Regions from separate parts of the Alcanivorax sp. HI0044 genome, predicted to be linked through region 2. Evidence: predicted binding sites of a transcription regulator. Region 2 holds the regulator's gene; each other region holds the start of a gene.
What was found. Region 2 encodes LexA, which represses DNA repair genes until DNA is damaged. Its sites were predicted from a motif close to TACTGTNTANNTANACAGTA; they were not measured.
Positions count from the first base shown of each region.

Region 1 (7,355 bases), on a different contig from region 2:
TCTTTCTTGGTCAGGCCGGTGGTTTCACTGATCTGGTTAACGATCTGGGTTTTGTTCATCGGTTCGGTGATGGTTTTCACCTTGCGAGCCGCTGTAGCGCTGGATGCTTTAGCAGCTGTCTTTTTCTTTGCAGCCATGGATTGCTTACCCCTTATTGGTGTCTTCCTGATGTTGTATTGGTTCCGCAATGGTGCGGATAACCGGCGGTGCTTCCTTGTCAGGTGTGGCCCTGGACTGCACAACACAGTGGCCCCCTGATAGGGTTCGCATCTTTTATATGCCATGGATTTTCAGGGCACAAGGCGTTGAGACACTATTTTTCAAGGTATTTTGTGAAATTAGGTAGGCATGTGGCCCGTTTGGCAGTGAATCGCCGTCTGGCATGGCTCGGGGACGGTTGAATCGCTATACTGTGGCGCCTTTTTCAGTGGTCCGGCGTCGGGGCAGGTTCCAGCGAGCCTGGGATCGCCTTCAATGAGCCGGACGGCGTAATCAGAATAGAAGCGGACGTTAAGCATGCGAAGCCATTATTGCGGTGATTTGCGAGCCTCCCACGACGGAGAAACAGTAGAGCTTTGCGGTTGGGTCAGTCGCCGCCGTGACCATGGTGGGGTGATCTTCCTCGACCTGCGCGATCGCAATGGTCTGGTCCAGGTGGTCTTCGACCCGGATACGGTGGAAGCTTTTGCCCTGGCCGATAAAGTGCGCAGCGAGTATGTCGTGCGCCTGAGCGGCCGGGTGCGCATGCGCGACGAAGCGGTGCGTAACAGCAAGATGTCCACCGGTGACATCGAAGTGCTGGGCAAGGAACTGACTATCCTCAATGAGGCCGAGACGCCGCCGTTTGAGCTGGATGCCCATTCCGCCGCCGGTGAAGAGGTGCGCCTCAAGTACCGCTATATGGACCTGCGCCGCCCGGAAGTGCTGAAAAACTTCCAGTTTCGTTCGCGTCTGACCCATGTGGTCCGTGCCTTCCTGGAAGGCGAAGGTTTCATGGACGTGGAAACCCCGATCCTGACCCGCGCTACCCCGGAAGGGGCCCGTGACTATCTGGTACCCAGCCGGACCCATCCCGGCAGCTTCTTTGCGTTGCCGCAGTCTCCGCAGCTGTTCAAGCAGCTGTTGATGGTGGCGGGTTTTGATCGTTACTACCAGATTGCCAAGTGTTTCCGTGACGAAGACCTGCGCGCCGATCGCCAGCCGGAGTTTACCCAGATTGATTTGGAAGCTTCCTTTGTAGAGGAAGAAGACATCATGGGGATTACCGAGCGGATGGTGCGTTCGGTGTTTAAAGAATTGCTCGATGTGGAGCTGCCGGACTTTCCGCGCATGCCGTTCTCTGAAGCCATGCAGCGTTTTGGTTCCGACAAGCCGGACCTGCGTATTCCGCTGGAGCTGATCGACATCGCCGATCTGCTGGCCGGTGTGGACTTCAAGGTATTCTCCGGCCCGGCCAACGATCCGAAAGGCCGGGTGGCGGCCATGAGAGTGCCGGGGGGGTGTTCCTTGTCGCGCAAGGATATCGACGGTTACACCAAGTTCGTCAGCATCTATGGTGCCAAGGGCCTGGCTTACATCAAGGTCAATGATCTGGCGTCTGGCGCAGAAGGCCTGCAGTCGCCGATCCTGAAATTCCTCACCGACGATGCCATCAAGGGCATTCTTGAGCGCACCGGCGCCGAGACCGGCGACCTGATCTTCTTCGGTGCCGACAAGGCCAAGATCGTCAACGAGGCCCTGGGCGCTCTGCGCGTTAAAGTGGGTCACGACCTGAACCTGGTTGAAGGCGAGTGGGCACCGTTGTGGGTAGTGGACTTCCCCATGTTCGAGGAAGACGAAGGGCAGTACCACGCCCTGCATCACCCCTTCACCATGCCCAGCTGTAGCGCGGAAGAGCTCAAGAGCAACCCGGCGGAAGCGCTGTCGCGGGCCTATGACATGGTGCTCAACGGCACCGAGCTGGGTGGCGGTTCCATCCGTATCCACAACCCGGCCATGCAGCGCACCGTGTTCGAAGCGCTGGGCATTTCCGATGAAGAAGCGGACGAGAAGTTTGGCTTCCTGCTCGACGGCTTGAAGTACGGCGCGCCGCCCCACGGTGGTCTGGCTTTCGGCCTGGATCGCATGGTCATGCTGATGACGGGCTGTGAGTCGATCCGTGACGTGATTGCTTTCCCGAAGACCCAGACCGCAGCGTGCACCATGACCAACGCGCCGTCACCGGTGGACAACAAACAGCTGCGTGAAGTAGGCGTACAGGTACGAAAAGAAGAAGGTTGATATAGAAAGACGCAGGCATGCACCACGCAGCACGCTTCACGCAAACAAGCGTGCCGCAAATGTGTTGCGTGACGCGTGCTGCGTGCTGGCGGAGGTAATATGGCAGGACATAGTAAGTGGGCCAACATCAAACACCGCAAGGCGGCCCAGGATGCCAAACGCGGCAAGATTTTTACCAAGCTGATTCGTGAGCTCACCGTGGCCGCGAAGATGGGTGGCGGCGAACCCAACGATAATCCGCGTCTACGCGCGGCTATCGACAAGGCGTTGGGGCAGAACATGACCCGCGACACCATCGACCGGGCCGTGAAGCGTGGTGCCGGCGGTGATGACGACGGCAACATGGACGAAATCACCTATGAAGGCTACGGCAAGGGCGGCGTGGCGGTCCTGGTAGAAACCATGACCGATAACGTGAACCGCACCGTGGCCGAAGTGCGCCATGCCTTTTCCAAGTTCGCCGGTAATCTGGGTACCAGCGGTTCTGTGGCCTTCCTGTTCACCAAGCGTGGCGAAATTTTCTTTGAGCCGGGGGTAGACGAAGAGAAGTTGATGGAAGTGGCTCTGGAAGCTGGCGCAGAAGACGTGGAAGAAGTGGGCGATGACGGCTTTGTGGTCACCACCACACCGGACAAGAGTTTCGGTGAAGTGGTTGATGCCCTGCGCGAAGCCGGGCTGGAGTTCGCCGAAGCGGAAGTCACCATGCACCCGTCCACGGAAGCGGAAATGGATGCCGATACCGCGGAAACCGTGCAGAAGATGATCGACATGCTGGAAGATCTGGATGACGTGCAGAACGTCTATACCAACGCCAGCTGGCCGGCGCCGGAAGAATAGCTAACTAGCGGCGAGCGGCTAGCTACGAGGAAAACCAAAACCCCGCTATGTCGGGGTTTTCTGTTATTCAGCTTGTGCATTTTGGTGTCGGGCCACAATCTTGCTAGAAGCTAGAAGCTAGAAGCTAGAAGCTAGAAGCTAGAAGCTAGAAGCTAGAAGCTAGAAGCTGGACATTTGGACAGTGCTCGGGTAGAACTGGGCCAGCTATCAGGCAGCTGTCTTTTCATTATCGGTCAGAGAAATATGGCGCTTATTTTAGGCATTGATCCCGGCTCGCGCCGTACCGGTTACGGGTTGGTAGAGCAGGTGGGGAACCGCTCCCGGGCCGTGGCATTCGGTACCATCACTACCACCCACAAGGAGATGCCGCCGCGCCTGGGGGAAATATTCGCGGGCATTGATCAGGTGGTGAAAGAATTCGGCCCGGCGGAAGTCAGCATTGAAAAAGTCTTTATGGCGCGCAATGCGGATTCCGCCCTGAAACTGGGCCAGGCCAGGGGGGCTGCCATTGCTGCGGTCATGCAGGCCCATGTTCCGGTGTTCGAATATTCCGCTCGCCAGGTAAAACAGGCAGTGGTTGGCAAAGGTGGGGCGGAAAAGAATCAGGTGGGGGAAATGGTGAAGTACCTGTTGAAGCTGGAACAGCGCCCCCAGGAAGATGCTGCTGATGCGTTGGCCATCGCCCTCTGCCACGCGCATATGCGTGTTTCTCTGGCCAGAATGGGCGGTGCCACGGCTGTCAGGCGAGGGCGGCTTCGTTAAGCTGGCGCCTTTAATTACACGTTAACAACACGGATAACCCCATGATCGGACAACTTCGCGGAACCTTGCTGGAAAAACGCCCTCCGGTATTGCTGCTGGATGTGAGCGGCGTTGGCTACGAAGTGGAAGCCCCCATGACCGTGTTCTACGACCTGCCCGACGCGGGCGCAGAACTGACCCTGCATACCCATTTTGTGGTCCGCGAAGACGCCCAGCTGTTGTATGGCTTTGCCGACCGTTATGAACGAGAGTTGTTTCGTGCCTTGATCAAGGTGAACGGCGTGGGGCCGAAAATGGCCTTGGCGATTCTGTCCGGCATCGAAGCGGATCGGCTGGCACGCTGTATTCAGGATCAGGACACGACCTCATTGGTGAAGGTGCCGGGCATTGGCAAGAAAACCGCCGAGAGGCTGGTGATCGAAATGAGCGATCGGCTCGACAAAATTGACGGCGGCCCGGTGAATCTGCCCGGTCTGGTGGATACCCGACAGCCCGATGACGCCCGTAGCGATGCCATTGCCGCCCTGGAAGCGCTGGGCTATCGCAACAAGGATGCATCCGCGGCGGTGGCCAAAGCCGCGGATGAGGATGGCCTCAGCAGTGAACAATTAATCCGCAAGGCGCTCAAAAGCCTGGCCCGCTAGCGCTGCACCCTGATATCGCCTTTCACTTTGTGATAACAGTAATAGCAGTTCGGTATCAGGGTGCGCTACGCTAGCCACATTCAACGATGTAGAGGCAAGCCCGCCGCAGGCATGGATAACGAACGAGTCATTACCGCGGCTGCGGTTGGCAGCCACGAAGAGCAACAGGACAGGGCCATTCGCCCGGCCAGCCTGGCGGATTATCACGGGCAGGCGAAAGTCAGCGAGCGCCTGGAAATCTTTATTGATGCCGCGCGCGGCCGCGATGAAGCGCTCGACCATACCCTTATATTTGGCCCGCCGGGTCTCGGCAAGACGACCCTTGCGCACATTATTGCCCGTGAAATGGGCTGCGAACTCAAGTCCACATCCGGTCCGGTGTTGGAAAAAGCCGGAGATCTGGCGGCTATCCTGACCAATCTGGAAGAGGGCGACGTGCTGTTTGTGGATGAAATCCACCGCCTCTCTCCGGTGGTAGAGGAAATTCTCTACCCGGCCATGGAAGACTATCAGCTGGATATCATGATCGGTGAAGGCCCGGCCGCTCGCTCGATCAAGCTGGACCTGCCGCCGTTTACCCTGGTGGGGGCGACCACCCGCGCCGGTTTGCTCACCGCTCCATTGCGCGATCGCTTCGGCATTGTGCAACGCCTCGAATTCTATTCCGTGGATGACCTGTCCGACATTGTCAGCCGCGCCTGCGACATCCTGGCCATCCCCATTGAAAAGGCGGGAGCCATGGAAGTGGCACGCCGGGCCCGGGGAACCCCCCGTATTGCCAATCGCCTGTTGCGTCGAGTGCGTGATTACGCCGAAGTGAAAGGCGATGGCCGCATTACCGAAGACATCGCTCAGCGGGCTCTGGACATGCTGGAAGTGGATAGTTGTGGCCTGGATGGCACCGACCGCCGCTTGCTGGACATGATAATGCACAAATTTGATGGCGGGCCGGTGGGGCTGGAATCCCTGGCGGCGGCGCTCAATGAAGACTCCGGCACCCTGGAAGAGGTGGTGGAGCCTTACCTGATTCAGCAGGGCTTCATTCAGCGCACCCCGCGCGGGCGGGCGGTGACCAATCATGCCTGGCGCCATTTTGGCCTGCAGCGTCCCCGCCGTGACGGTGATTTGTTTAATGATTGAAAAAGATCAGGAAAACGGGGAATTTACCCTGCCGGTGCGCGTCTACATCGAAGACACTGATGCTGGTGGCATTGTCTATTACGTGAATTATCTGAAATTCATGGAGCGGGCGCGCACCGAGTTTCTGCGCACGCTGGGCTATCAGCACTATGCGCTGGCGGATGAAAACTTTCAGTTTGTGGTGCATTCCGCCAATGTGCAGTATCGCCAACCGGCACGTATTGATGATGCGCTGACGGTGACAGCCTCATTGAAAAAACTGGGTAAGGCCACGCTGGTGTTTGATCAGCAGGTGCGTAAAACGGGCGCCTTAATCTGCCAGGCAGAGATTAAAGTGGCCTGCGTGAGCGCCGATACCCTGAAGCCGTCGGCACTTCCGCCGGCACTGTATAAAAAATTTAGCGCGGCCAGCAAAGGAGAAGGGCTACATGGTTGAGGCATCCGACATGTCTGTCGTCAGTTTGATCAGCAATGCCACCGTGGTGGTGCAGCTGGTGATGGCGCTGTTGATTCTGGCGTCACTGACGTCCTGGTACATGATTGTGGGCCGTTTCCGGGTGCTCGGCCGTGCCCATCGTGCGGGCCGTGCCTTTGAGGAAAAGTTCTGGTCCAGCGATGATCTGGCGTCCCTCTACAACCAGAGCCGCAAGGACCCGGATGTGGACTCCGGCACTGAAGCCATTTTCCGTGCCGGTTTTCAGGAATTTGTTCGGCTTTCCAAAAGTACCCGTGGTGCCGAAGCGGTCATGGATGGTGCTCAACGGGCCATGCGCGTGGCCCTGCAGCGTGAGCAGACTCGCCTGACCAAACACTTGCCGTTTCTGGCCACGGTCGGTTCTACCAGTCCCTATGTGGGCCTGTTTGGTACCGTCTGGGGCATCATGAACTCCTTTATGGCGCTGGCCAACGTGAAGCAGGCGACCCTCAGTGTGGTGGCTCCGGGTATTGCAGAAGCGTTGATTGCCACGGCCATTGGCCTGTTCGCGGCGATCCCGGCGGTGATGGCTTATAACCGCTTCTCCGCCCAGAGCGACGCCCTGCTGACGGAAAATGAGATGTTTGCGGAAGAGTTTTCTTCCGTACTTCACCGTCAGGCCCACGGGCGCGGAGCATGAGCATGAGCGGCGTAAAGATACGGGTGCCGCGCAAGCTCGTTGCCGAGATGAACGTGGTGCCCTACATCGATGTGATGCTGGTACTGCTGGTGATCTTCATGGCCACGGCGCCGATGATGACCCAGGGCATCAATGTGGACCTGCCGGACAGTAACAGCGACCCCATTGATACCACCAAGAACGAACCGGTGATCATTTCCGTTACCGCCGATGGCAGCTATTTCATCGATGTGGGTGGCGAGAGCCAGAAATCTTCCAGTCTGGAAACCGTGAAAGGCCATGTGCTGCGTATCCACAAGCACAAGCCGTCCACCCTGTTTCTGGTGGAAGGCGATGGCAACGTGGCCTATGCCCGGGTGGTGTCGCTGATGGGCGCGTTACAGGAAGCGGGTATTTCCCAGCTGGGGTTGGTGACAGAACCGCAGGGACGCAATGAGTGATCGCCGCGTTGGGTTGCTGTTCACGCTGTTTATCCACCTGCTGGTATTCGGGTTGCTGGTGTTTAGCTGGAGCACGGACCCGTCTCTGCACAAGGCCCCCGTGGTGCCGCCCCATGTAAAGGCCACCATGGTGGAGC
Region 1 is NZ_LWEZ01001438.1:4,412-11,766, forward strand. Features, by position in the region: gene A3730_RS21340 (HU family DNA-binding protein) at 1-137, opposite strand, end outside; gene aspS (aspartate--tRNA ligase) at 517-2,280, shown strand; gene A3730_RS21350 (YebC/PmpR family DNA-binding transcriptional regulator) at 2,380-3,117, shown strand; gene ruvC (crossover junction endodeoxyribonuclease RuvC) at 3,361-3,879, shown strand; gene ruvA (Holliday junction branch migration protein RuvA) at 3,921-4,523, shown strand; gene ruvB (Holliday junction branch migration DNA helicase RuvB) at 4,635-5,663, shown strand; gene ybgC (tol-pal system-associated acyl-CoA thioesterase) at 5,656-6,099, shown strand; gene tolQ (protein TolQ) at 6,092-6,778, shown strand; gene tolR (protein TolR) at 6,781-7,218, shown strand; gene tolA (cell envelope integrity protein TolA) at 7,211-7,355, shown strand, end outside.
Region 1: ruvC (crossover junction endodeoxyribonuclease RuvC) is a predicted target of LexA. The motif match lies at 3,282-3,301, and genes of this name have one in related genera.

Region 2 (7,355 bases):
GCTTCGCCGTCACCGCTGTGGGTGTCGCTGTACAGCTCCCAGAATTCTTCAGGGATAAAGGCGCGAATTTCACGCTCGCGCTCCACCACCAGCTCCACGGCCACCGACTGTACCCGGCCAGCGGACAGGCCTCGGGCAATTTTTTCCCACAACAGCGGGGAAATCATGAAACCCACTACCCGATCCAGAAAACGTCGGGCCTGCTGGGCTTCCACCCGGTGCAGGTCCAGCTTGCCGGGTTCTTCGAACGCCGCCTGAATCGCTTTCTTGGTAATTTCGTTGAATACCACCCGGTCAAACCGGTCATCGTCTCCGCCAATGACTTCCCGCAGGTGCCAGGCAATCGCCTCCCCTTCGCGGTCCAAATCCGTTGCCAGATAGATACGGTCGGCTTTCGCAGCCAGGCGCTTGAGTTCGTCGACCACCTTGTCCTTGCCGGGGAGCACCTCATAGTGAGCCGCCCAGCCTTTTTCCGGGTCGATCCCCATACGGTTAACCAGCTGTTTCTTGGCCTTCTTCTTTTTATAGGCGTCCCGCTCTTCTTTGGGCAGGGAACGGGTATACGCCGCCTCCTTGGCCCGCTCCTGAGGGGTGCTCTTTTTGGAGCCGCCACTGACCGGCAGATCCCGCACATGGCCGACACTGGACTTCACGATGAAGTCGTCGCCCAGGTAGCGGTTAATGGTCTTGGCCTTGGCAGGCGACTCCACAATTACTAGCGATTTTCCCATTCTCAGGTACTCAACATCCGGTCTAAGGCTCGTGATGGGCGCTATTTAGACAGCGCCGGTATAGGCGGGTCAAGCAGGAAGTGCCCCCGTTTTCCTTTTTTAGTAGTAGTACAGGCAGGCCTGCCAGGGCAACCCTCATCTGTGAAACAGCCCGCTGGCAACCCTGGCAAAGCGCGCTATACTGCAGGAAACCTCACGTTTTCAGGGAGAGAACCGTGCCCAGTCCCTACCGTAAAATCCTGGTTGCCATTGATGGCAGCGACGAATCCGCACAGGTGCTGTCCCGCGCTGCGGGCGTACTGTCGGGCAATGACGGCGAGCTCCATCTGATCCATGTCATCGAACCGCTGGCTCTGGCTTACGGCGCGGATGTGCCCATGGATGTGACGGACTTGCAAAGCGGCCTGATGAAACAGGCCCGTGAAATGGCAGACAAATACGCAGGGCAATACAAGATTCCCGAGACCAATGTTTACGTGGACATGGGATCCATCGAAAAGACCATTCTCGACAAGGCAGACAAGCTAGGGGCGGATTTGATCGTGGTGGGCAGCCATACTCGCAGCGGCCTGGCCCTGCTGCTGGGCTCAACCGCACGCGGGCTGGTGCCTGGCGCCCACTGCGACGTACTGGCCGTGAAAGTCGACCAGTAACAGAAAGCCCGGATGTCCCGCACCGGGGGAGCCCCCCACACGGGAACTGACGCAAACGCGAATCAGGTAAGCTGCAGCGCCCCGGTACTGGCCTGGCTTTCTCCGTTCCAACGACACAACAATTCAGCCAGCCCCTGAGCCTGCACTTTCAGTGCAGCCAGCTCTTCCTGGCTGTTTTTCTCACCATGAAAAACCGGCAGTTTGCGCATGGAATGGACCAGCTCGTGGGTCGGCGCCTGCATTCGTTTTACTTCCAGGGTCCAGCGGATGTGGTGAACAATCATATGGAAGAAGGCCAGACGGGTAGCCAACGAATAGGCACTGTCATCGTCGTTGAATTCATTGAAGTCCAGGCTTGCCAATACCGCCTCCCGAGCATTGTCCGCCACCTTTATGGTAGCGCTGCGGGGCGTTCCCAGAAGCATGGACAAGGTGCCAAATACTTCACCGGGTGAGACATAGTAAAGCGGAGCTTCCTCTGGATTATCCGAGAGGACTTCAAGCTGCCCCCGGAGCAAAAAATACAGGGTGGAATCCACATCACCAGCACGGATGACACTTTCCCCGGAAGCGGCTACCCAAAGGCGGGTCGTCTTTTCAAGCTGCGCAAATTCGTCCTGATCATCACGGGCGATTTCATTAAAAAACGGCACACCGGCTAACAGCTGGCGCCGCCGTTGCTGGCCGAAATCATTATTATTGGCCTGCTCCATCTACTATCCCCACTGTTATGATGGAATTATTGTCATATGCTAGTGCCCGCGTCGCAGCAGGGCAACGACGGGGACGTAAAAGCGGTATAAAAACTTCGCCAACAACTGCTCAAATAGCACTGTTCATATAGTCAGCATCCATGCTAGCATCCTGAATGTAGCACTGCCTGTCAGCCAAGACTTACAAGCTCAGGCAAACAACCATATGAATGCCTACACGAATCGCGCAGCTAGCACCGAACAAGAGCGCCCCGGCAAGATTGACAAGCGCTCCACTCTGCGGGAAACAGGGAGAAGGTTATGAGCAGCAAACTTACCGACCGGCAACAACAGGTTCTCGATTGCATCCGTGAATGTCTCTCGGACAGCGGCATGGCCCCAACCCGCGCAGAGATCGCCGACATCATGGGGTTCCAGTCAAAGAATGCGGCGTCCGACCATCTCCGCGCCCTGGAGCGTAAGGGCTACATAAAACTGCACAGCGATCGTTCTCGCGGCATCCAGTTGCTGGATCATGCCTATTGGGGCGAAGAGGAACTGCCCATTGTCGGCAAAGTCGCCGCTGGTGTTCCCATTGAAGCCATCGAGAACGTTGAGCGCACGGTGCCGGTGCCCCAGGGGCTGTTCAAGCAACGCCCTACCTATCTGTTGAAGGTTCAGGGCGACAGTATGGTGGATGCAGGTATCTTCGATGGGGACCTGATTGCCGTGCGCAAATCCAATGTGGCACGGTCCGGGGAAATCGTTGTGGCTCGCATTGACGAAGAAGTCACAGTGAAGACCTTAAAGTTGAACAAATCCAGCGCCACCCTGTTGCCGGCCAACGAAGCCTATGAGCCCATCAAGGTGCCCGCTGATCAACTTATCATCGAAGGCATATTTGTGGGGCTGATTCGTGACCCGAATTCTTATTAAAGCCTGTATCCACACGGGTATAGGTATCTGCCTGATTGTATGGAGTGCGTTTGCCATGGCTGAAACCCATCTTCTTGCGCCCTGCCCCGATTCTCCGAACTGTGTGTCCAGCCTGGCCACACAGAGCGATAAGCGCGTAGCCCCTCTGCAGGCTGGCGCCGATCGGGGAAGCAGCCTGAAAAAGCTGGAAAGCCTGCTTGGCAGCCTGCCCCGCGTGGAATATGACGTGGTCGGCCAATCACGCATCCAGGCCCGCTTCACCAGCCGAATCTTGCGGTTTGTGGACGATGTGACCTTCTATGTTCGCGATAATGGCGTGGTGGAAGTGCGCTCGGCCTCGCGGGCGGGGTATTGGGATTTAGGTGCTAACCGTCGTCGGGTAGAATCTCTGCGCGAGCAGCTATCTGAACAGGACACCGATGACCGCACCTCACAGCAACACACCTTCGAAAACGCAGAACACCGGGCCTGAGCAATGGGCCGATATCGGCGTTAACCTGACCGATCGGCAATTCAACGACGATCGCGACACGGTGATTGAACGGGCGGTCACGGCCGGGGTTGCCTGGCAATTGATTACCGGCACCAGTATCGACGAGTCACGCGCCGCCATTGCCCTGGCCGGCGAATATCCCACCCTGTTCGCCACCGCTGGTCTGCACCCGCACAGCGCCCGCTTTTACTCGCCTGCCCTGGAAAAAGAACTGCGAGAATTGCTCGCCCATGAGCAGACAAAAGCAGCAGGTGAGATGGGGCTGGATTTCAACAGGGACTTCTCTCCCCGCCCGGACCAGGAACGCGCCTTCGAAGCGCAACTGGCACTGGCGGCAGAGCTGAAGCTGCCTGTGTTCCTCCATGAGCGCGACGCCCACGAGCGTTTTCTACCCATCCTGAAAGCGTTTCGCGATGACTTGCCCGGCGCGGTCGTACATTGCTTCACCGGGTCACGTCAGGCGCTGTTTGGCTATCTGGATCTGGATTGCCATATCGGCATTACTGGCTGGGTTTGCGACGAGCGCCGCGGCAAGCCACTGGCAGAACTGGTGCCCAATATTCCGGATCAGCGCCTGCTGCTGGAAACCGACGCCCCTTACCTGCTGCCCCGGGACCTGCCGGAAGCCCCCCCAAAAAAACGCCGTAACGAACCGGCGCTACTCCCCTGGATTGGCCAGCAGGTCGCACAGTTACGTGGTCAGCAGACACCGGACGTGGCCGCCATGACCTATCACAATGCGTTAGCGTTATTTCGCTAACCGGGACGCTGTTCCATCACGGAACCGCGGAGGCTGCGGGTCGGGTTTACCCAAGGGCACAGAAAGCCTGGAAGGTATAACCCGGCAACCACAACTTCAGGAAAGGAACTGCTGCACGTCGAGCACGCCAAATGGCCAGGCCAGCTCTTTGCCCTCACGCACCAACACCGGAATCCGCTCACCATACTGTTCGATCAAGGCATCATCCTCGGCGATATCCACCGGGGTAAGCACCAGCCCCGGATTCACCATGGCCACCAGCTCCCTGGCCTGGTCACAAAGGTGACAACCCAGGGTGGTATAGAGCACAACCGTCATGCGTCCTCCACATGACGAATCGCGTAGCAGTAATGGATTTTTTCATTTCGCCGGAAATCCTCCGGGATACTCCAGCGGGAAATATCTTCCACGTCGAACCATTTACTGATGCTTTCATCCATCTGGAAACGGCGGTAATTACAGGAGAAATACAACACCCCACCCGGCTCCAGGCAACGCATGATTTTGCGAATCAGGTCGCCATGGTGTTCTTCCACCACAAAGTCACTGCGTGATTTGTTGTTGGAAAAGGTGGGCGGATCGCAGAACACCAGATCGAACTGCTCTTTGCACTCATCCAGCCAGCGCATGGCATCCATACGGGCCAGCTCGTGCTGGTCGGTGGAGAAGCCGTTGGCCGCCAGGTTACAGGCCATCCAGTCCAGATAGCGTTTCGACGAATCAACGGTCACCGTGCGCTTGGCGCCACCGACGGCAGCGTGCACCGTGGCTGAACCGGTGTAGGCAAACAGATTCAGGAAGCGTTTCCCGCTAGCCTGCTCCGCAATGCGCAGTCGCGTGGGGCGGTGATCCAGAAACAAACCGGTATCAAGGTAATCCTGCAGGTTTATCAGCAACTGAGCCTGACCTTCCCGCACTACCCGATAGTGCCCTTGGGTATCCAGCTTTTGGTATTGCTGGTTCCCCTTCTGTTTCTCGCGCGTACGCAGGTGCACTTGCTCACGGTGCACGCCAAGAGCCGCCCGCACCGCCGTTACCGCCCAGTCACGCCGCGCCTTGGCTTTTTCAGGGTCAATCGTTTTCGGTGCCTTGAATTCCTGCACCAGCACCTGGTCGCCATAGATATCCACCGCCACATTGAATTCCGGTAGATCGCGATCATAGAGGCGATAACACTGGATATCTTCCCGCTCCAGCCAGCGGCGCAGATGCTTGCCGTTTTTACGCAAACGGTTGAGCAAAGGCTGCGCGCCTTCCGGCACATTAAAAGCGCCCTCATCAGCGACTTGCGCCACCGCAGGCGGCGTTTGCTTGCGCGGGGAATACAGGCGAATAAAGTTATTGAAAGGCCCGTTCTTCAAGCGCCATTGCTGTTCCAGGTTCATCCCGGAACGATCCATCACATCCACATCGGCGCCTAACAACAACGCTTGATAACCCGGCGCGCGTACCGCAAGAATCCGGCCGATAGAATAGTGTAGCCAGCCCGCCTGCTGTTTCTCGTCAAGACGCTCGCCCCAGGGAGGATTACCCACCACAATGCCGTTGGCGACAAAGTCGCGTGGCCGCAGCGCCCCCAGCTCCCGGCGCTCAAAATGAATCGCATTGCGCACCCCGGCACGCTCGGCGTTCTGCAGTGCCAACGGCAGAGTCTTGCTATCGGCATCAAAGCCTTTCAATGACAACGCCGGCACTGGGCGATTCGCGCTCTCACCGGCTTCCTGCTGAGCATCCAGCCACAACTGGCGACGACAACCGCGCCAGTGCTGGAAACCATAGTGCTGGCGCTGGGCCCCTGCCGCGCGTCCGGCAGCCATCAAAGCGGCCTCAATCACCAGGGTGCCACTGCCGCAGAACGGGTCCAACAAGGCAGGATGTCGATCTGCCTTGCCCCAGCCGATGGCCCACAGCATCGCCGCCGCCAGGGTTTCACGCAACGGCGCCCGGCCGCCCGCAAGGCGGTAACCGCGACGATGCAGGGGCTCACCGGCCAGATCCAGCCACAGGTGCGCTTCGTTCAAGTCCAGACGGGCACGGATACAGCAACTGCCCTTCGGTTCCCGCGAAATCGCAAACTGCTCTGGTAGAGCCTGGATAAAACGTTTGGCGCTGATCCGGTTATCACCCCGTACCTCTGCGCCGTGCTCAATGTGCACGTGTACCGGCGCATTGTTGCCCACCAAAGACAGCCAATCCTGGCTGGCAGCCAGCTTTTCCGGGGCAATATCAGGGGTGACCCCCAACGTGGCCAGATGCAACAGAACCCGCTCGGACAGGCGCGACCACAGGCACACCTTAAGGGCATCCGCAGAGCCCCCAGTGAAGCTCACGTGGGCGCGCCCGGTTTCTGTTACGGATATGCCCAATGAAGACAATTCATCACTGAGCAAATCTGCCAGGCCTGGCATGCAGGTGGCCACAAATTCCATTACCAAATCCTCTTAAGTGACTGATTCATGCCCCACCCGAAAAACTAACTGCTTGTTTTTCATGGCATTACACAAACGGTCATCAACCTGTCCTTTATACGTCATATGCTTAACCAGCACTGACCATATTGCTACATGGTATTCGACACCACCTTACCGCTTTCACATACTGAATGTGTCGGCCCCGCTACTTGGCTACATATTCAGCCGAGGGGCCATTTTTCGGTACCGCTATCTGTGAAAGGGAAAGCGTTTATGAAGCGACAAAAACGTAGTAAAGACGACCGCGCTTACAACCGGGGATACAACGCCGGCCTGGATGGAAAATCCCGCGAAGACTGCCCGTTTGGCACGCTCCAGGCACGCACCAACTGGATGGGGGGATGGCGCGAAGGTCGCACTGACTTTGCTCACGGAATGCTCGGCGTCGCCAGCATCCAGAATCTGAAAAATATCGGTTAATATCTTCCAGTTTCACAACGCCGACGCGTTCACGCGCCGACCCACAGGGCCCCACCCGGGCCCTTTTTAATATCCGTCTTTAATGTCCATCTCAATACGCAACCAGGATGAAAACCTTTTGACCACTGAGAACGCCCTCGCTGCACGAGGTTCGTCCCCTGGAAGGGAACGCCTACAGCGGCTTCGTATAAAGCGCTAG
Region 2 is NZ_LWEZ01001229.1:1,427-8,781, forward strand. Features, by position in the region: partial or broken gene topA (type I DNA topoisomerase) at 1-731, opposite strand, end outside; gene A3730_RS17260 (universal stress protein) at 947-1,384, shown strand; gene A3730_RS17265 (cyclic nucleotide-binding domain-containing protein) at 1,447-2,097, opposite strand; gene lexA (transcriptional repressor LexA) at 2,398-3,012, shown strand; gene A3730_RS17275 (DUF1499 domain-containing protein) at 3,068-3,484, shown strand; gene A3730_RS17280 (TatD family hydrolase) at 3,432-4,265, shown strand; gene A3730_RS17285 (glutaredoxin family protein) at 4,362-4,583, opposite strand; gene rlmKL (bifunctional 23S rRNA (guanine(2069)-N(7))-methyltransferase RlmK/23S rRNA (guanine(2445)-N(2))-methyltransferase RlmL) at 4,580-6,694, opposite strand; gene rmf (ribosome modulation factor) at 6,950-7,156, shown strand.

Region 3 (7,355 bases), on a different contig from region 2:
CACTCTGGGAGAGCTACCTGATCGAAGGGCTGGAAGGCAACCGCTTTGCCCTTTATACCAAGATGCACCATTCCATGGTGGACGGGGTGGCGGGTATGTACCTGATGCAATCGCGGTTGGCCACCAGTGCCAAAGACCGCTTGCCGGTACCCTGGTCCGGTGAATGGGATGCGGAGAAGAAGCCGAGAAAGAGCAGCGGCGCCCCTGCGGCAAATACGGGTATGAAAGGCACGGTGAATAACCTGCGCCGGGGCAGTGGCCAGCTGGTAGACCTGTTGCGCCAGCCCAAAGATGGCAATGTGAAAACGATTTATCGGGCGCCGAAAACCCAGCTCAACCGGCGAGTGACCGGCGCCCGACGCTTTGCTGCCCAGTCCTGGTCTCTGCCACGCATCAAGGCAGCGGCCAAACAGCATGGCGGTACCGTCAATGATATTTTTCTGGCCATGTGTGGCGGGGCCCTGCGGCGTTACCTGTTGAGCCAGGACGCGTTACCGGACCAGCCGCTGGTGGCTCAGGTGCCGGTGTCGTTGCGCAGTGCGGACCAGGCGGGCGACGGTGGTAATGCGATCACCACCGTGCAGGTCAGCCTGGGAACGCATATCGCCGAGCCGCTGAAGCGGCTGGCAGCGATTCAGGATTCCATGAAAGGGGTGAAGTCCCGGCTTGGCGATATGCAGAAATCCGAGATCGATGTCTATACCGTACTCACCAATGTGCCGTTGTCGCTTGGCCAGGTGACGGGCCTGTCCGGGCGGGTAAGCCCCATGTTCAATCTGGTGATTTCCAATGTGCCAGGGCCCAAAGATCCGCTGTATCTCAACGGCGCTGAAATGTTGGCTTCTTACCCTGTGTCGTTGGTACTGCATGGCTATGCGCTGAACATCACCGTGGTGAGCTACAAGGACAGCCTGGAGTTCGGTGTTATCGGTTGCCGCGATACACTGCCGCATATCCAGCGCTTTCTGGATTACTTTGAAGAGTCGCTGGTTGAACTGGAAAGTTGATTCGCTAACCGTTTGCTGCGGGTCGGGATTTCGCCTGCAGCGCTTGCGGCTGAGTGGCCGCTTATGGCAGCAGGCGCCACTCAGCAGTGATGCAGGCCTTGAAGCTTTTAGTCCCGGAAGAACCAGCGCACGCCAACCTCGTATTCAGTCAAATCCAGATCATCGTAATCGCGCAGGGTGGCAGATAGCCCAACTTGCTGGGTGACTTTATAAATACCTTCGATAAGCGAGGCGGTATCCCGAAATAGCACATCGGATTCGCCGATTTCGAGGCCGATCTGCCATTTATCGTTGAATTCGTGTCTGAGCCCGATGTGGTGGTACCAACCGCGTTCGGTAGAACCATTTTGCAGCTCAAGTTTGTTGTGGTCTGAGCCGGCGAAAATGGACGTTTTGGCGTTGAATGGATAGTGAACCCCCAAGCCAATTACTGACCAGGATTCTTGCTGTGCGTTTTCTTCTGGCAATCGGACATTACCCGCATGGTAACGACCGCGGGCGTGGAACCATTTAAAGGCTGAGACACTGGCCTTTACGGTGCCGGAGCTGCTGTCGCCAAAACCGGAGTAGTCTGTGTTCTGTCTGGAGTAGCCAATGTCGACGTAATCGAAGGTATTGGAAGCTTGTGCTAATGGGGTAAGGAGAAGAGGCGCTGCCAACGCAATGTGATAAAGGGTGTGCACGATGAAGTCCTTGTCTATTTTATTTATGCGGAGCGGAGGATAGCGGAAATGACTTGAGGATGGGCAAGTAATTGCCGGGTCCAGTGCCCACCCATCGCGCTTGCCCTGCCAGATAAAGGTGCGCTTGTGGTCTGTGCGCTGCTTTCTTGCTCCCTCCCTTGTTCTTCTTACCATCATCTTCCCCTAAAATACCCGGCAACCAATCTCTCTGGAGCAAGATTCGTATGGGCCGCGCCTATCAAAACCGTAAAGAGTCCATGGCGAAAACCTCGGATATGAAAGCCAAGGTATACAGCCGTTATGGTCGGGAAATTTATGTCAGTGCGAAATCCGGCGGCCTGGACCCTACGGCGAATCTGGCGCTGCGCAGCCTGATTGAACGTGCCAAAAAAGACCAGGTGCCCGGTCATGTGATCGACAAGGCCATTGAGAAAGCCAAAGGCGGGGGTGGCGAGGATTATTCTCCGGCCCGCTATGAAGGCTACGGCCCGGGTGGTTGCATGGCGCTGATCGAATGCCTGACGGACAACCCGAACCGCACCTTTGGTGATGTGCGCATGGCCTTCACCAAGACCAAATGCAAGATCGGCACCCAGGGTACGGTGAGCCACATGTTCGATCACGTGGCCATCTTCGTTTTTGCCCATGCGGACGAAGACGCGGTGCTGGAAGCGCTGATGGAGGCCGATGTGGACGTCAGTGAGATCGAAGATGACAACGGCACCCTGACGGTGTTTACCCCGAATACCGAATATTTCAAGGCCAAGCAGGCGTTGACGGAGGCTTTCGGCGAGCTGGAATTCGAGGTGGATGAAATCCAGTTTGTCCCGCAGAGTTACACTACCATCAGCGCCGAAGACATGGAGCTGTTCGACAAATTCATGGCCATGCTGAATGATCTGGACGACGTGCAGAACGTGTATCACAACGTGGATCTGGGCTGATTACATCGTCCCGGCTTACATTGCCGGCAACATCTGCAACGGAGCATACCCCTGTGTTGGATAACGACATCCTTGCCGCCGCTGTCGCACTGGCCTCTGCCCTGCAAAAACAGCGTTTGATTCTGGCGACGGCGGAATCCTGTACCGGTGGGGGCATTGCCCAGGCGCTGACGGGGCTGTCCGGGGCGTCAACGTGGTTTGACCGGGGTTTTGTGACCTATTCCAACGAAGCCAAGGAGGAGATGCTGGGTGTGCAGGCCTCGACCCTGGCCTCGGTGGGAGCGGTCAGCGAAGAAACGGCCCTGGAAATGGCGCGGGGAGCCATTACCCATTCCCGGGCCCATGTCTCTGTCGCGGTCACCGGTATTGCCGGGCCGGATGGCGGCACGCCGGACAAGCCGGTGGGCACGGTCTGGATTGCCTGGGGGCAGAAGCTGGGCTACGCCGAAGCCCGCTGTTTCCACTTCGACGGTGATCGCGATGCCGTCCGTCAGCAGACCATCCTGGAAGCCATCTTGGGCTTGAATGCCCGCCTCAAGTAGCCACAATCGGGCTATTCATTTCAGTCTCATCGAGGTGGGGCTGGCACAGCATCAATATGTGAGGTTGCAATGGATAGCCAATGCTGTTCATAATACTGTCCATATTGCCAGCACTGGCCGAAAGGTCAGATGAGACAGATCAGATACGGTTGGCGTCAATGAATGACGCGCCGAAAACGGAGAGGGGTCACAATGAGCGATAAAGGTAAGGCGCTGTCCGCTGCGCTGTCACAGATTGAGCGCCAATTCGGCAAGGGTTCCGTCATGCGCATGGGTGATCGCAAGCGCGAGCGCATGCCGTCCATCTCCACCGGCTCGCTGGGGCTGGACGTTGCCCTGGGTATTGGCGGGTTGCCCAAGGGGCGGATCGTGGAAATCTATGGCCCTGAATCCTCTGGTAAAACTACCCTGACCCTGAGCGTGATTGCCCAGGCCCAGAAAAAAGGCGCCACCTGTGCCTTTGTGGACGCGGAGCACGCGCTGGACCCGGATTACGCGGAAAAGCTGGGTGTTAACGTGGATGACCTGATCGTCTCCCAGCCGGATACCGGCGAGCAGGCGCTGGAAATCACCGACATGCTGGTGCGCTCTGGTGCAGTGGACGTGGTCATCGTGGATTCCGTGGCGGCCCTGGTGCCGAAAGCGGAAATTGAAGGCGAGATGGGTGACACCCACGTGGGGCTGCAAGCCCGCCTGATGAGCCAGGCGCTGCGTAAAATTACCGGTAATGTGAAAAACGCCAATACGCTGGTGGTGTTCATTAACCAGATCCGCATGAAAATTGGCGTAATGTTCGGTAACCCGGAAACCACCACCGGCGGTAATGCGCTGAAATTCTACTCCTCCGTGCGTTTGGACATCCGCCGTATCGGCGCAGTGAAACAAGGGGACGAAGTCACCGGTAACGAAACCCGGGTGAAAGTGGTCAAGAACAAGGTGTCGCCGCCGTTCCGTCAGGCCGAGTTCCAGATTCTCTACGGTCAGGGGATCAACCAGCTAGGCGAAGTGCTGGACCTGGGCGTGCAGCAGGGTTTGGTGGATAAATCTGGTGCCTGGTACGCCTACAAGGGCGACAAGATCGGCCAGGGCAAACAGAACGCTTGTGAGTATCTGCGTGAGAACCCGGCCATTGCCGAAGAAATCGAGACGGAAATCCGCGCCCGCTTGCTGCCGGACCCCACCTCGGAAGCGCCAGTGGAAGAGGACGCTGCGGCTGACGATGAGTGAACCGCTGACGGAGGCCGAGCTGCGCCAGCGGGCTGTTGCCCTGCTGGCCCGGCGCGATCACGCTCGTCGCGAACTGGTCACCAAGCTGCAACAGCGGCTGGGTGACCAGCCGGCGCTGACGGCCGTGCTGGCCTGGTGCGAAGAACACGGCTTTATTGATGACCGGCGCTTTGCCGGTTTTTTTGTGCGTGCCCGCATTGAACGCGGGCAGGGTGCCTTGCGCATTCGCCAGGAACTTCAGCTCAAAGGCGTGGATAACGACTGGATCGCCGAGGCGCTGGAGAATGCTGAGGTAGACTGGTTTGCCCTGGCCCGAGAGGTTCGCGCCCGACGCTTTCGGCAGTACCCCCAGGATCAGAAAGAAAAGGCCAAACAGCTGCGTTTTTTGCAAAGCAGGGGGTTTGATGCTGAACAAAGTTTTGCAGCCTTGGACGTCTCGGAAGACGATTTGGACTGATCGCTGCTTGTTCCGCCTGTCTATTAGGTAAAACGCGGAGTGAACCGAATCTCGGCCACTGCGCAGATGTCTTGCTGCAGGAGCGTTGCTGGCGGCGCGATGCCCCAAACCCGGAAAGGTTGTTCACCACGTTCACCCCATAGGGGTAGAGCTCACCGGTGAAGAGCGGGGAGGGCTCTGTGAACGTTGCTTTCTGTGCTGCGAGTGTTCTTGATCCAGGCATGAATCGCGGCGCCAGCGACGGGGCTACGGTGCGCTTATACAAGTGAGTGCCCTCAACGCGTTTTGCTGACGGGTGGGTGAGGGTATCCTTGTGCTCTGTGCCCCCGGATTGGAAACCCCATGGAATATCTTTCAGACCCCTGGCTAGCGGCCGCGTTGCTGGGCGCCGGTGTACTGGCGGGGTTTATCAATACTCTGGCCGGGGGCGGTGGTCTGCTGATCCTGCCGTTGCTGATGCTCACCGGCATGGGCGCTGCGCTGGCCAATGGCACCATGCGGGTGGCGGTGCTGATTCAGAGCGCGGAAGCGGTTCGCCAGTTCAACAAACGGGGAACTATGCCCTTTGCCGCCTTGCCGGCGATTCTGGTGCCGAGCCTGCTGGGCACCCTGGTGGGCGCCGTGGCGGCGGCGTTTCTTCCGGAAACCATCCTCAAACCGGTTCTGCTGACGACCCTGGTGGTGGTGGCTGTGCTGATGGTACTGCGTCCGGCGCAAATGTCGCCGGGGCCGGATGCGATCCCGCTGTCCCCGAACGCGAGCCTGCCCGGGTGGCTCGGCCTTTTTCTGGCCGGGGTGTATGGAGGTTTTGTGCAGGCCGGGGTGGGTTTTGTGCTGCTGGCGGTGCTGGCGGGGCAGCTGCATTACGATTTGCTGCGCAGCAATGCCCTGAAATTGGCGATCACCGGCAGTTTCACCGTGTTGGCACTGGCGATTTTTGTGTCCAGGGGGCAAGTCGCCTGGTTGCCGGGGCTGGTCGTTGCGCTGGGTAGCCTGCTGGGCGTGCGGCTGGGTGTGGGGTTCGCGCACAAGGTTTCCCCCCGTGTGCTCAAGCGCATTCTGCTGGTGATGGTGCTGGCGGTATGTCTGGCGGCGGCGATCAAGGGCTAGAACCAAGCTATGAGCCGCTAGCGACTAGTTTCCAGCTATTAGATTAAAGAGGGGCTGACTTCTGGTTTCGGGTTTTTCTCGACGCTTGAAGCTAGTCGCTTGCAGCTTACTGAACCATCGCAACCGGGCCTTGAGGGCGCTATACTCGGCCCTCTCTGACAGCCAGCCAATGATTGTTTCTCCTATGAAGAGTGCTGAACTACGCCAGGCCTTTCTGGATTACTTCGCCAGCCAGGGACACACCAAGGTGCCGTCCTCCTCGCTGGTGCCCCACAATGACCCGACCCTGTTGTTTACCAACGCGGGTATGAATCAGTTCAAGGATGTATTTCTGGGCCGTGAGTCCCGGGACTACACCCGTGCTACCAGTTCCCAGCGCTGCGTGCGTGCCGGGGGTAAGCATAACGATCTGGAGAACGTGGGCTACACGGCGCGGCATCACACCTTCTTCGAGATGCTGGGTAATTTCAGCTTCGGCGACTATTTCAAGCGCGAAGCCATCAAGTTCGCCTGGGAATTCCTGACGGGCACCTTGGGGCTGCCTGAAGAGCGCCTGTGGATCACCGTGCATGTGTCCGATGATGAAGCGGCGGATATCTGGCTCAAGGAAATGGGCGTCAGCGCTGAACGCTTCTCGCGCCTGGACGAGGACAACTTCTGGCAGATGGGCGATACCGGCCCGTGCGGTCCCTGTTCCGAGATTTTCTACGACCATGGGGCCGATGTGCCCGGTGGTCCTCCCGGTTCCGAGAATGATGATCTGGATCGCTATATCGAGATATGGAACCTGGTGTTCATGCAATACGACCGCCAGCCGGATGGTGAGTTACTGCCGTTGCCCAAGCCCAGTGTGGATACCGGCATGGGCCTGGAGCGTATTGCTGCAGTCTTGCAGGGCGTACATTCTAACTACGAAATTGACCTGTTCCAGGCGCTGCTGAAAGCGGCGGCCACGGCTACCGGCTGCACCGATTTGGAAGAAAAGTCCCTGCGGGTGATTGCCGACCATATCCGTTCCGCCAGCTTCCTGATCTGTGACGGGGTGATACCGTCCAATGAAGGCCGTGGCTATGTGCTGCGCCGCATCATCCGTCGCGCCCTGCGCCACGGTCATAAGCTGGGCCAGGACAAGCCGTTCTTCTCCACCTTGGTGACCGCGCTGGTCGAGCAGATGGGTGAAGCCTATCCGGAGCTGGGCCGCGAACAGGCCCGCATCGAAAAAGCCTTGCTGGCGGAAGAAGAGCAGTTTGGCCGCACCCTGGCCGCCGGCATGAAGGTGCTGGAAGCGGCCATAGCCGAGCTGGATGGCAAGGAACTGCCCGGCGAGGTGCTGTTCAATCTTTATGACACCCATGGTTTCCCACCGGATCTCACCGCCGATGTGG
Region 3 is NZ_LWEZ01001769.1:1,346-8,700, forward strand. Features, by position in the region: gene A3730_RS26425 (wax ester/triacylglycerol synthase family O-acyltransferase) at 1-1,007, shown strand, start outside; gene A3730_RS26430 (hypothetical protein) at 1,115-1,867, opposite strand; gene A3730_RS26435 (YebC/PmpR family DNA-binding transcriptional regulator) at 1,915-2,634, shown strand; gene A3730_RS26440 (CinA family protein) at 2,688-3,176, shown strand; gene recA (recombinase RecA) at 3,369-4,403, shown strand; gene A3730_RS26450 (regulatory protein RecX) at 4,396-4,860, shown strand; gene A3730_RS26455 (sulfite exporter TauE/SafE family protein) at 5,203-5,970, shown strand; gene alaS (alanine--tRNA ligase) at 6,155-7,355, shown strand, end outside.
Region 3: recA (recombinase RecA) is a predicted target of LexA. The motif match lies at 3,270-3,289, and genes of this name have one in related genera.

Region 4 (7,355 bases), on a different contig from region 2:
CGGTCTGCGGCCAGGAAAGCGAAGAAATTACGTTGCTGGGCGGCCTGCTGATACAGCTCACGGGCCTGGTCCGGTTGGTCTGTGCTTTCCAGTGCGCGGGCGCGCCAGTACAGCCAGCGGGAGTCGTTACGCTCCTCCTGGGGCAGGCGCATGACCCACTCATTCAGGGCGTCCCAATCCTGTTCGATCACCGTGCGTCTGGCGCGCTGTGCCACCAGTGAGGTATCCGGGTGTGTTGTCAGCCAGTCATCCAGCCATTGGCGATTCGCTTCCACTCCGCGGATGGTGGAGTACCAGGCAATACGTGTGCCGGCCCGTTCGCGTAGTGCCGCGTCGGTGAGGCCCTGTTTTTTGCTTTGCGTATCGAACCATTTGCGTGCGGCTTCGGTGTCCTTGTAGGCCCAGCGGCGCAGGGCGGCGGAGAGCAGCGTCTGGCGTTGTGCTGCCGGCAGATTGCGGGGCAGGTCAGCGACTTTGTCAGGGGTACTGTACAGCGTTTGCAGCCATTCGCTGGCGGTGGCGTAGTCGCTTTTTGCCAACATGTCGTCCAGATAGCGCATGAGGCCGGCGCTGTTGGCATCAAAGGCCAGTTGCTGGCGTTCCCAGATTTGCGCATCGCCGATGACACCGGCGTCACGGGCGGCGTTAAACAGCGGGTCGCAGTTGTTGGGGCGAGACTGGCCGGTGGCCCAGAGTTCTTTGCCCGCCTGCAGGGCGGCTTTTTTAACGGCCTGGTCGCCGGTTTCCCATTGCGCCTGGTGGTAGTAGCAGCGCAGTGCAACCCCGCTGGGGGCGCTGTCGGTAATGGTGAGTAGTGCCTGCCATTTTTCCGCTTTGCCGTAGGCGACCGTGGCGAGCTGACGAATATCCTGGGGGAGCGGCGAATCCGGGTACTTTTCAGCGTACTGCGTGACTTTGTCAGGGCTGAGTTGAGGCAGGGCGGCGCGCAGCCGGTGGAAGTCGAGATAAGCCTGCAGGGGGTGCTGGTCTCCCAGAGCCTGTTGTTGTCGGGAAAGGGTTTCCCAATCATTGTTGCGTGCTGCGTCCAGTGCCTGGTGGAAGTTGTCGCTATCCGTAGCGGCAACGACCAACGAAGAAAACAGACAGCAGGCAAACAGTGCTAAAGCGCGAGTTGGCGCAGTGCGAACCATTTGTGCCTCCACATCGTCGGAATGAATGCGACAATTCTACCGGCCTCGCCAGGCGCTTGGCGTGGTGATTATGTAAAACTTGGGGAAGATCATACTTATGGGTCAGCGTGAGGTGTGTGGCGTTCGCCGTATCCGTGTCCGGACCTGTGTGATTTGCACTATACTGCCGCCGCTGATTACCTGAGCCGGAGACCATGGAAAATACCACCCAATTATTGCTGCGCCAGTCCGATGCCCTTGCCGGGCGAAATGTACTGGTGGTGGATGCCAACGACCCTGCACTGAAAACCCTGGCAGTGGATGCCACGGTGCATCTGCATGCGGATGATTACAGCATTGGTGCGCAGCAGTGGTCGCCCGCGCCCACGGTGCCGGAAGGGACCGATTTGCTGGTGCTGCCGTTGCCCAAGTCCACCGACCGGTTACGATTTCTGCTCAACTGGCTGGCCGGTGAAATTACTGAACCCACCGAGCTGTGGCTGATTGGCCCGGCCAAGGGTGGCATTCGCGGTGCCCTGAAATACCTGGATGCCCATGTGGATGAATCGGTGCTGGAAGATAGCGCCCGCCACTGCAAGCTCTATAGCGGTTTATTGCAGCCGGGGGAGAAGCAGTCCCTGAAAGCCTGGGGCACCGTGCTGGAGGTGGCGGATCAGGAAGCCATCAGTTACCCGGGGGTGTTCAGCCATGGCCGTCTGGACGAGGGCAGTGCTCTCCTGCTGGCGGCCATGGAGGCGCACACGCTGGGTAAGCCGGGGAAGGTGATAGATGTGGGCTGCGGCGCGGGTGTGATCAGCGTTTGGCTGGCTCGCCAGGGCTGGCAGGTGCAGGGCGTGGATGTCAGTGCCAGCGCCGTGGCGGCCAGCACCGATAGCCTGGCCCGCAACGGCCTGCAAGGCAGGGTCATGGGCGGTGATTTGTTCTCCCCGATTCAGGGGCGCGTGGATATGGTGGTGACCAATCCGCCGTTCCATGACCGCCGCCAGCGTACCACGGACATCACCCGCCGGCTGATTGCGGAAGCACCTTCACACCTCAAGTCAGGTGGCGTGCTGTGGCTGGTGGCTAACCGCGAATTGCCCTATGTGCAGTGGCTGGATGATGCTTTCAGTCATGTGCAGGTGGCCAGCGAAACCACCCGCTTCCGGGTCTACCGGGCGGTGCTGTAATTAAGCCGTCCGCAGGCTGTTACAACATCCGTTCCCGGGCCATCCAGGCAATGCAGTTTTCCAGCATGGTGGCCAGCGGCACCTGATCATTAAAGCCCAGCTGTTCCACGGCCTTGCTGCCGTCGGCATGCACGCGGCTGGTGATCAGGGCCACTTTTTCCGGGGTCAGGCGGGGTTCTTCGCCGGTGAACAGGCTGCCGATGGGGTAGAGCTGGCCGGCCAGTTTCAGCAGGGCCGGGGGTACGGTACGCTGCGGCGCCTTGCGCCCCAGCCGGTCGGCAATGGTCTGGACCAGGGTCAGGAAACTGGCTTCCACGCCGGCCAGAATATAACGCTCGCCGCAAATACCGTGTTCCAGCGCCGCAATATGGGCCCGTGCCACTTCCTCTACCGCACAGAAATTTCCGCCCCCTGGGGGTACACCGGGCAGTTTTCCGTCGTTGATCATGCGGATCATCTGTGACCAGTTGTGGGTATCGCCGGCACCAATAATGCCGCAGGGATTCATGATCACCGCGTCCAGGCCCTGGCGAATGCCGTTTTCCACTTCTTGTTCTGCCAGAAACTTGGTGCGGTTGTAGCCGATCCAGTCATTGGCGGCATTGGAGGGCGTCAGCTCGTTGATCGGGTTGTCCTGAATGCCCCAGGCAGAGATGGACGAGGTATGAATAAAGCGGCCGGCCACGTTTTTCAGGGCGGCGCTGACCATGGCCTGGGTGCCGAGCACGTTGTCACGGTATTGCTGTGCATTACCACGACGCCAGAGGCTGGTATTGCCGGCCACATGGAAAACGGCATCGGGAGTGGCCGGCATGACCAGCGCCAACTCCGTGGCATTATCCAGTGGTGCCTGCACTACGGACACGCCTTCTTTGGCGTGCAGGGTACTGGCATCACTGTTGGGGCGCACCAGTGCGACTACCTCCCACTGTTTGTCGAGAAGCTGGTCGATAATGTGCCCACCGAGAAACCCCCGGCCCCCGCTGATAAATGCCACTGGCATGGTTGGTATCCTTCTTTGGCTGACGCTTGTTGCTTCTTCTATACGCACCGAAACGGACGCTGGCAACTGCTTTGTCTTCCCAGTGACTTGCTTCTAAAGGTTCATCGCAGGGTTGAGTGATGAGCCGATTTCAGGATTTGCCTCAATCCTACCCTGGTTGCCGCAGGACGCCGGGTGCCCGACGGCGGACGCTTGCATTCAAAACCTGAAAATCTTGGCTCCTATGCGCTCTTCGCAAAACGCATTACCCGATTATTTCCTGAATAATGGCCCTGAGTATTCCTCAAAATACCCCTCAAAAGAGGTACCGCAATAGTGACAAACACTCAGGCTATGGGGTTTGACGTCAGGCATCCGGCGTTGAGCGTTCGGCAAAATGCAGGGTATTCGCCATAAGCTAATCAAACGGCTAGAGCCTGTTATTCAGCCTCATCCGCGATGAACTGTTTTAAACAGCCACTTGTCGAAACTTTGACGATTTTGCTTCAACACTGGCCAAGTTGATGGGTTTTGACTATATTGCCGTTTCAAACAGGCGGGTGTAGTTCAATGGTAGAACGGCAGCTTCCCAAGCTGCATACGAGAGTTCGATTCTCTTCACCCGCTCCAGACATAAAAAAAACCGCTTTTGGCGGTTTTTTTATGTCTGGGCTAGACGCTTGATGCCGGATGCCAGTCGCAATCGTCGAGCTCCGAGCGTCTTGCGTTCAATCTCAAGTCCTTGACCGCCCAATCACACCGAACAGGACAGATACCGGCCGTTGAGCCGGAAAAGCGCGCGAATTTCGTATTCGGCGCCCAGCCCGCTGGCGGCGTCGCTGGCGTGCATGATGTAGGGATAACAGTGGGCCCAGGCGCAGGGCCTGACCAGTTGCTGATGTGAGCTGTCCGGGTTGTGTCTGCTGGTGGCGATAAAGGCATTCTGCTCCAGATTGAACAGAACGTAGCCCTGAAATTCTGCTTGGGCGGGCAGGCCCATTTCTTCCAGAAAATCGGACATCCAGCGGTGATGACTCTTCGTGTTCATAGTGGCTCTCATGCTTGCCCGGTGCGAGCTCGCAGGCGATGCGAGCCGCACATAATGTCTATGACAGTAAGTTACGTCAGGAGTTGCAGAGGGTGGATAGGCGTTGTTTGTCGTTTTGTCGCTTTCTTGTCATTTGTGTCGCCAGGGCGACAGCCTGGGGTGAAGCTGGATTATCGATAACTGTACATAAAGACAGTATTTTGTCATGCTTGTCCGACTGTGGATTCCCGGTATGTTGCTATGTCTGCCCTGCCTTTTTTCAGTGAACGCATTGCTGCGGGGTTCCCGTCTCCGGCTCAGGGGTATCTGGATGAACACCTGGACCTGAACCGGCTATGCATTCGCCGGCCGGCGTCCACGTTTCTGTTGCGCGTGGAGGGGGACTCCATGGTGGATGCCGGTATTTTCTCCGGTGATATTCTCATTGTGGACCGCTCACTGGAAGCTGTTGCGGGCGATGTGGTGGTCGCTTCACTGGAGGGCGAATTCACGGTGAAGGAGTTGCAGCTGTTACCCACGCCCATGCTCAAGCCCCGCAATGCGGCCTATGCACCAATCCCCATCGGTGATGACGGCGTAGACCTTTTCGGGGTGGTGACGTTTTGCCTGCATGCCTTGCGGGGCCGAGGGTAACGGCGGCCATGTTTGCCCTGGTCGACTGCAATAGCTTTTACGCCGCCTGTGAGCGCCTGTTCCGCCCGGATCTTCAGGGGCGGCCTGTGGTGGTGCTCTCCAATAATGATGGCTGTATTGTGGCCGGGTCTGCGGAAGCCAAGGCGCTGGGGGTAAAAACCGGCATGCCGGTACATCTGGCCCGTGATCTGATTGCCCGCCATAAAATTGCGGTCTTTTCATCCAACTATGCGCTGTACGGGGATATTTCCCAGCGGGTGATGGCGACCCTGGAAACCCTGGTTCCCCAAGTAGAGGTGTATTCCATTGATGAGGCGTTTCTGGATCTGTCGTTGATGGGGGGAGCTGAGCTGTTGCCGCTGGCGCAGCAGGTGCGAGCGCGTGTTGCTCGTTGGGTCGGGGTGCCAGTGTGCGTGGGGGTAGCGCCCACCAAGGTGCTGGCCAAGCTCGCCAACCACGCGGCCAAGCGTTACCCCGCCACGGGCGGCACCGTGGTGCTGACGGACCCGGCGCGCCGGGAAAAGTTGCTGGCGCTAACACCGGTGTCTCGGGTGTGGGGAGTAGGGCGCCGGTTGATGGGCCGCCTTGAGGCGCTGGGGATCGAGACGGCGTTGGATCTGGCCCGGGCGGATAGCGGCATGATTCGTCGGCGGTTTTCCGTGGTGCAGGAGCGGCTGGTGCGGGAGCTGAACGGGGAGCCCTGCCTGTCTCTGGATACTCAGCCTTCGCCGCGGCAGCAAGTGATTCATTCGCGCTCTTTTGGCGAGCCGGTAACCACCTTGCCCCCGGTGCGCCAGGCCCTGAGTGATTTTGCCTTCCGGGCCATGGAGTCCTTGCGCAAGGAAAGTTTGTACGCCGGCCGGGTAACGGTGTATTTGCGCACCGCCCCGATGGGCAAGCCCCAACAATTATTCCCCAATACGCTCAGTGCTGCCTTGTCGCCGGCCACGGCGGATACCCGAGTGGTGGTGCATCAGGCACAGGCCTTGCTGACCAGGTTATGGAAGCAGGGGTATCGCTACGGGAAAGCCGGGGTGATTCTCACGGACTTGCGTGGGCGGGGGCAGGTTCAGAGTGGGCTGTTTACCTCGGAGCAGCCGGCAGAGCCGGATTCGGGCGCGCGCGCGGACGCGCTGATGGCGGTCCTGGATACCATCAATCAGAGCGGTGCGGGCAAGGTGTGGTTGGCGGGGCAGGGCATGCAGGCGGATCAGCGCAGTGTCTGGGCCATGCGCAGGGCGCACCTGTCGCCGGCGTATACCTGTCGCTGGTCTGATTTACCGGTGGCGCGCTAGCGAGGCTTTTGCGGCTCTGTGCCTGTGTGACAGGTGGAAGCCAGCTCCTGCAGGCACTGCAAGAGCGTATCGCGGCGAATCGGTTTGTTGAGAATCCTGTCGATGCCGGCATCGTGAATGCGGGCGATCTGGCTGCCCAGCGCATGGGCCGTCAGGGCGATGATCGGGCAGGGTATTTTCTGCGTGTCCTGCTCAAACCGTCGGATGGCCTGGGTGGCTGCGAGGCCATCCAGCTCCGGCATTTCCACGTCCATGAGAATCAGGTCCAGCGGCGTTGGGTGCTGGCGGTAGGCCTGCACGGCTTCGTGGCCATTTTCACAGATGAGCGGGGTGATCCCCAGGGAACCGAGCAGGGCCCGCAGCACATCCCGGTTAACGCTATTGTCTTCTGCCACCAATACTTGCAGTTGATCAAGGGCCGCTGGCTGGCCGGGTTCGGGTGCGGTTATCTGCTGGGCAGTGTCTTGCGCCAGGGCCAGAAACAGGGCGCTTCGGGTGACGGGTTTACGCAGCACTGGCACTGTGTCGCTTTGTTCGTGCAGATCCCCGATTAACAGCACCCGGGCCTGGGAGTCTGGGGGGATGGCGCTAAGGCCCGCGGCACCGAGCAGGGTTTCGTCAATCAACGCATGGCTGAAAGGCCCGGGCAGGGAAAGCAGATCCATGGCGTCCCCCTGCAAGGTGGTGGCACCGGCGTGTTCGAGCATGCGGGTCAGTGTTTGTCGCAAGGGTTGATCGTGGCTGAGTACCAGAATGTTGGCTTGGGGAAGCTGTGGCAGAGGTGGTTGCGTGTCCTGGGGTTGCAGGGGCAGGTCGAGCCAGAAGCGTGCGCCCTGGCCGAGCGTGCTGGAGACGCCCAGGGTGCCATTCATCAGTGTGCACAAGGAGCGGCAGACGCTCAGCCCCAGGCCCGTGCCGCCAAAGCGGCGAGCGGTGCTCTGGTCGGCCTGGGCGAAGGCCTGGAAAATTACCTCCTGGTGGCTGTCGGAAATACCGATGCCGCTATCTTCAATTTCGATGTGTACACCACTGCCGGTGTCGGTCAGCGACTTGTCGCGGGCACGGATGATCACATGG
Region 4 is NZ_LWEZ01001792.1:3,489-10,843, forward strand. Features, by position in the region: gene A3730_RS26770 (transglycosylase SLT domain-containing protein) at 1-1,151, opposite strand, end outside; gene A3730_RS26775 (methyltransferase) at 1,346-2,320, shown strand; gene A3730_RS26780 (NAD-dependent epimerase/dehydratase family protein) at 2,340-3,323, opposite strand; tRNA gene A3730_RS26785 (tRNA-Gly) at 3,859-3,932, shown strand; gene A3730_RS26790 (hypothetical protein) at 4,057-4,350, opposite strand; gene umuD (translesion error-prone DNA polymerase V autoproteolytic subunit) at 4,591-4,983, shown strand; gene umuC (translesion error-prone DNA polymerase V subunit UmuC) at 4,992-6,278, shown strand; gene A3730_RS26805 (ATP-binding protein) at 6,275-7,355, opposite strand, start outside.
Region 4: umuD (translesion error-prone DNA polymerase V autoproteolytic subunit) is a predicted target of LexA. The motif match lies at 4,529-4,548, and genes of this name have one in related genera.